One region of the Thalassotalea agariperforans genome, then DNA from elsewhere that is predicted to be linked to it. Evidence: predicted binding sites of a transcription regulator. Region 1 holds the regulator's gene; the other holds the start of a gene.
What was found. The regulator NrdR, encoded in region 1, represses ribonucleotide reductase genes. The targets are predictions, from matches to a motif close to AAACACNANATNTNGTGTTT.
Positions count from the first base shown of each region.

Region 1 (3,432 bases):
CGCTGGCGTGATTTTTTCAGCCGCCATGATAAAGTCGCCTTCGTTTTCACGATCTTCGTCATCCATTAAGATGATCATCTTGCCCTGTTTGATATCTTCGATGATTTCTTGCGGGGTATTTAATTGCATGGCAACCTCTTTAAACATTGTCAGCATGCTGACTATAAATTTGAATTTTAACAGTTAGTTTTTGCAACTCACGTTATTCAGAACAATTATTCTACTCTGTAACTATTTGATAAAGCCACTTTTTGCTAATAAATCATGAGTTACACCACTGACGGGTTTAGCCGAAGGTGTATTTTTTGTTAATAAACGCTCGATATAACGCGCCATCACATCCACTTCCACATTCACTTTCGTGCCTGCTTGATAACTGGCAATAATGGTTTCTTCAGCTGTATGTGGCACTATTGTTAAACGAAATTTATCTTGCGTTAAACCATTAACCGTTAAACTGACACCATCAATGGTAATAGAGCCTTTTTCAGCAATATAAGGCGCAATGTCGTCTGACATAGATAGCCAATAATCACAGCTATTACCTTTATTTTCAATGGCGGTAATTTCTGCCACAGCATCAACATGGCCCGAGACAATATGACCACCAAAACGTGTGGTTGGTAACATGGCTTTTTCAAGGTTGACCTTTTGCCCTACCTGATAATTAGCAAAGCCAGTACGTTGTAGTGTTTCGGTTGAAACATCAGCGCTATAACTTGTGCTATCAAAAGCAACTACAGTCAAACAAATACCATTGGTGGCAATTGAGTCGCCTAACTTAACATCATCCATGGCTAACTTACCCACCGCCACGGTGATCCTAGCACCTTCACCATTAATATTAATGGCTTTAATTTGACCTATCGCTTCAATAATTCCAGTAAACATTCTCTATTCTCATTCTGGCAAAATTAATCTTTTACCTAGTTAAAAGTCGCCGTTATTTTTAAATCGTTACCCAGCATAGTAACGTTTTTAAAACGTAATGTTTTTGCTTGTGCTAACTGACTGATCGCTGGCATAGCAAGCAAACTTTTGCTGTCAGCACCTAATAATTTCGGCGCTTGATATAAGATCAACTCATCAACTAAATTTTGTTCGATAAAAGCGCCAGCTAAACGATTACCTGATTCAACAAGGATATCATTAAAACCACGCTCAGCTAATAAAGATAATAACTTAGCTAATGCAATATAACGCTGATTATTTTGCAAAACCGTCGGCACAGTAACTTGTTCAACAAAACTTGGCCATTGCTGACTATCGTCAATTTTCTCTCGAATAATTAATATTGGTGAGGCAATTTGAAAAATAGCCAGATCAGGCGTTAATCTGTTTTTAGAATCAATAATTACTCGAACCGGTTGACGTAAGTCCGCTTCAATAAAATTCGGATCAGTTAATTGTGAATAACGCACATTCATTTTAGCATTATCGGTTATTACCGAATCAGCGCCAGTAATAATAGCGCAACTTTGGGCGCGTAATGCTTGCACATCGGCTCTGGCTTTATCACCAGTGATCCACTGGCTTTCACCTGATGCCATCGCGGTTTTACCATCAATACTCGCAGCTAATTTACAGCGAACATAAGGTAAACCTGTTTCCATTAATTTAATAAAGCCTAAATTTAACGCTTTAGCATCGGCTTCTAATAATGGTGCTGCGGTTTCAATACCTGCATCTGCTAGCATTTTTAAACCACGACCAGAAACTTGCGGGTTAGGATCAACCATGGCAGCAATTACTTTTGTAACACCGGCATTAATTAACCCTTGGGCACATGGTGGTGTTCTACCGTAATGCGAGCAAGGCTCTAAAGTAACATAGGCTGTCGCGCCTTTAGCTAATTCACCGGCTTGTGCTAAGGCATTCACTTCCGCATGACCAGCCCCAGCTTTAAGATGAAAACCTTCACCAACAATTTTTTCATCTTTCACTAAAACACAGCCAACGCTAGGATTGGGTGACGTTGTACAACGTCCTTTTTGTGCAAGTTTTATCGCGCGTGCCATATATTGATGATCAGCAAGACTAAAGCTCATAATATACGGCTCCATAAAATCGACAGGTATACTCAATATTTAATCGTTTAATCATCATCACCTAAGCGCGCAATTTCTTCACCAAATTCACGAATATCTTCAAAGGAACGATAAACCGAGGCAAAACGAACATAAGCAACTTTGTCTATTTTTTTCAACGCTTCCATGATCAAGTTACCTAACATTTCACTCGATACTTCACGTTCGCCAGTGGCACGAATTTCTGATTTTAAACGGTTAATCGCCTTTTCAGTTAACTCAACACTAACCGGACGTTTCTCTAATGCCCTGACTAAGCCATTACGCAATTTATCTTCATTAAAAGGTTCACGAGAACCATCACGTTTAATGATACGAGGCATCACAAGCTCTGCAATTTCAAAGGTTGTAAAACGTTCACGACAAGCTGAACATTCGCGTCGACGACGAATTTGATGACCATCGGCAACGAGGCGAGAGTCAATTACTTTCGTTTCTGTTTCTGAACAAAATGGGCAGTACATTGCAGCTCCTGATGTGAGGCAACTTAAGTATGAGTATCAATATATAAATTTACGGCAAAAAAATAGCCGCAATCAATGCGGCCATTTTAAACTATTTATTCAGGAAATATCACTGCTAAGCATAAAAAATTAACCGCAGTGTTAGTTCTCAAATATTAAGCGTATACAGGTAAACGAGCACAAATTTCTTTTACGTTTTCACGTACTTTTGCTTGTACTGATTCATCAGTAATATCGTCTAAAATATCACAGATCCAAGACGTTAATAGCTTAGTATCTTCAACTTTAAAACCACGACGCGTGATCGCTGGTGTACCTAAACGTAAACCTGAAGTAACAAACGGTGAACGTGGGTCATTTGGTACTGAGTTTTTGTTTACAGTAATGTGTGCATTACCTAAAGCAGCATCAGCATCTTTACCGGTAATATCTTTGTCGATTAAGTCTAATAACAATAAGTGGTTTTGGGTGCCGTTAGAAACAACTTTGTAACCACGTTCTTGTAATACTGCTACCATCGCTTTAGCGTTATCTAACACTTGTTGTTGGTATACTTTAAATTCTGGTTGTAATGCTTCTTTGAAAGCAACTGCTTTAGCAGCAATTACGTGCATTAAAGGACCACCTTGGCCACCAGGGAAAACAGCTGAGTTTAATTTTTTATAAACCGCTTCGTCATCACAACCTGAAATAATTAAACCGCCACGTGGACCAGCTAATGTTTTATGCGTTGTGGTAGTAACAACGTGCGCATGTGGTACTGGGTTAGGGTAAAGACCCGCAGCAACAAGACCGGCAACGTGTGCCATATCAACCATAAAGTAAGCACCAACTTGGTCAGCAATTTTACGCATACGTGCCCAGTCAACAATACCAGAGAA
Region 1 is NZ_JBQMWH010000001.1:409,211-412,642, reverse strand. It holds gene ribBA (bifunctional 3,4-dihydroxy-2-butanone-4-phosphate synthase/GTP cyclohydrolase II) at 1-129, opposite strand, end outside; gene ACSLUO_RS01880 (riboflavin synthase) at 232-891, opposite strand; gene ribD (bifunctional diaminohydroxyphosphoribosylaminopyrimidine deaminase/5-amino-6-(5-phosphoribosylamino)uracil reductase RibD) at 927-2,048, opposite strand; gene nrdR (transcriptional regulator NrdR) at 2,096-2,551, opposite strand; gene glyA (serine hydroxymethyltransferase) at 2,707-3,432, opposite strand, start outside.

Region 2 (3,432 bases), on a different contig from region 1:
GCCATGTTGTTTAATGCTTTCACGTAAACCTTCCCAGTCTAAATGTAACTGTTCATTTGTTACTTTATCGATTTCTTTTTTATAAGTATCGATTGGTAAAATACCTTGTGATAAACGTGTTTCATTAAATAAAGGACAAGCACCTTGTTCTTTAGCTAAGTTGTTTGATGCTTTTAATAGGTAGTACTGGATCGCTTCAAAGGTACGATGGGTTAAATTATTGGCACTACCATTTGAGTAATAAACCCCATTTTTAGCTAAGTAATAAGCGTAGTTAATAACACCTATACCTAAAGTACGTCGGCCCATTGTTGCCGTATATGCCGCTGGAACAGGGTAATCTTGATAATCTAATAAGTTATCAAGCGCGCGTACGGCTAAATCAGCTAAACTTTCCAATTCGTCTAAACTTTCAATTGCACCTAGGTTAAAGGCAGAAAGTGTACATAAAGCAATTTCACCGTCTGGATCATTAACTTCTTTCATTGGTTTTGTTGGTAACGCAATCTCTAAACATAAATTACTTTGTCTGATCGGCGCAACTTCTGGTCTGAATGGACTATGAGTATTACAGTGGTCAACGTTTTGTAAATAGATACGTCCAGTACTTGCTCTTTCTTGAGCAAATAAGCTGAAAATCTCAATCGCTTTAATACGTTTTTTACGAATTGACTCATCCGCTTCATATTGTGTATATAAACGTTCAAATTCGTCTTGATCTGCAAAGAACGCATCGTATAAACCAGGGACATCGCTTGGGCTAAATAAAGTGATAGATTCACCTTTGATCAAGCGTTGGTACATTAATTTATTAAATTGCACACCATAATCTAAATGACGAACGCGGTTTTCTTCAACACCACGGTTATTTTTCAGTACTAATAAGCTTTCAACTTCTAAATGCCATAGTGGGTAAAATAACGTAGCTGCACCGCCACGAACACCACCTTGAGAACAACTTTTTACTGCTGTTTGAAAGTGTTTGTAAAATGGAATACAACCTGTGTGGAAAGCCTCACCGCCACGAATATTACTACCCAAAGCACGAATTCTACCGGCATTTACACCAATACCCGCACGTTGAGAAACATATTTAACAATAGCACTTGAAGTGGCGTTGATTGAGTCTAAGCTATCACCACATTCAATTAACACACATGATGAAAATTGACGAGTAGGGGTGCGAACACCGGCCATGATCGGGGTTGGTAGCGATAACTTAAAGGTAGAAATAGCATGATAGAAGCCTTCTACGTAGGCTAAACGTTCAGATTTTGGATATTTAGCAAATAAGCAAGCAGCAACAAGAACATACAAAAACTGTGCACTTTCGTAAATTTCACCAGAAACACGGTTTTGAACTAAATATTTACCTTCAAGTTGTTTTACCGCGGCATAACTAAAGTCGAGATCACGACTATGCACGATGAATTTTTCCATCGCTTCAAAATCTGCTTGATCGTAATCAACTAATAAATGTTGATCGTATTTACCACGCTCTACTAAATCAACTACGTGACCATATAACGCGGGTGGCTCAAATTGGCCATAAGCTTTTTTACGTAAATGAAAAATAGCTAAGCGGGCAGCCAAATATTGATAATCTGGTGTTTCTTCCGAAATTAAATCAGCGGCTGATTTGATAATAGTTTCGTGGATATCACCGGTTTTAATACCGTCATAAAATTGGATATGAGATTTTAATTCAACTTGAGAAACAGAAACATCTTCAAGACCTTCTGCGGCCCATGCGATGACTTTGTGAATTTTTTCAAGATCAATGGCTTCTTTTTCGCCATTACGTTTGGTTACGAAGAGATTGCTATTCATGAAGGACCTGTTTATCTAATTATAATTTTTATTATTAAGACGGTTAAAGTTTACGTTATATACAAATTGTTTAGCAATTGTGCCGTTTGAACAATTCATACACAACATCTTGGGTTGTTTTTTTTTCTAGACACAAGATAGTGAGGTTTTAACTGTTTTGCAAGTGTTAAAATTACGTAGAAAATCACACTTTTTACTCAATTTTTTTTAGGGTTAGTTGTCACTAACGTAGTAGTGCTTTTCAATTTTACTTTTTGAGAAAGGCAAACTTTATTTTAACTTTTTTATTGATATAGAATTAATAATTTATTTTTTAAAATGCGTTATAGCGATTTGTAATAACGCATTTTACTGCGACTTAATCCCTTAAATTGAACAAGGTTAATTATGTGCGATTTTTAGGCTAAATTAAGGCCAAAATATCGGTTGGCGATAAACACAAATGATCACTTTGCCAAGTGTCGCAATCATTAATGTTTGAAATATAGCCCCAGCCAGCAATAATCGTTGGCATATTTGCTCGATTTCCAGCTTCAATATCCCGAGGGGCATCACCCACATAAAAACATTGCTGGGCAGGTACGTTTATTTTATCCAGTGAATATAATAGGGGGGCTGGATGTGGTTTACGTTCAGCTAATGAATCTCCTCCTACCATAACTTGTGACTGCGCTAACTCAGGAAAATGTGGTAATAATTTTAACGTCAAACCTTCAGGTTTGTTGGTGACAATGCCCCAAGCGATGTTTTTAGCGTTTAATTCATCAATAAGCTCGGTAATGCCATCATATAGCTTGGTATGATGAGCAATATTATCTTCATAATAATTGAGAAACATTTGACGAAGCGTGGCAAAATCATAATCACTTATTTTGTCACCAAAACCTAATTCTAATAAGCCTTTGGCGCCATCAGATGCAATAGGGCGATAAGCTTCACTGGTGACTGTGGGTAAGTTATACTCGGTTAAAACAAAATTTAAGGCTGCACCAAGATCGTCAGCAGTATCTAATATCGTGCCATCTAAATCGAATAATACTCCGGTAATTTTAGGCATAACTATTAGACCTTTTGACAACAGAGAAGGTAATTAACATCTAAACCAGCAGCAAGCTTATGATTTTCAGTTATCGGGTTGTAATGGATACCGGTAGCGTCAATACACTTTAATTGTGCTTGTTCTGCCCAGCTGATAAGTTGTGATGGTTTAATAAACTTATCATGATCATGCGTACCATTAGGAACTAACTTTAATAGTTTTTCAGCCGCGACAATCGCCATAAGATATGATTTGATGGTTTTATTTAGGGTAGAAAAAAACACATAACCGCCAGGTTTTACTAATTTGGCGCAGGCTTGCACAACCGATTGCGGATCTGGCACATGCTCTAGCATTTCCATACAAGTAACAATATCAAATTGTTCAGGGCAGCTTTGAGCTTTTTCTTCGGCAGTAATTTTTTCATAATTAACGCTAACACCAGATTCTAATGCGTGCAGTTTGGCAACGTTTAAAGGCTCTTCACCCATATCAATACCGGTAACATTAGCGCCTAATTTAGCTAAACTTTCGGCTAAAATGCCGCCACCACAACCAACATC
Region 2 is NZ_JBQMWH010000002.1:13,062-16,493, reverse strand. It holds gene nrdA (class 1a ribonucleoside-diphosphate reductase subunit alpha) at 1-1,830, opposite strand, end outside; gene ACSLUO_RS03295 (HAD family hydrolase) at 2,234-2,887, opposite strand; gene ubiG (bifunctional 2-polyprenyl-6-hydroxyphenol methylase/3-demethylubiquinol 3-O-methyltransferase UbiG) at 2,893-3,432, opposite strand, start outside.
Region 2: nrdA (class 1a ribonucleoside-diphosphate reductase subunit alpha) is a predicted target of NrdR. The motif match lies at 1,928-1,947, and genes of this name have one in related genera.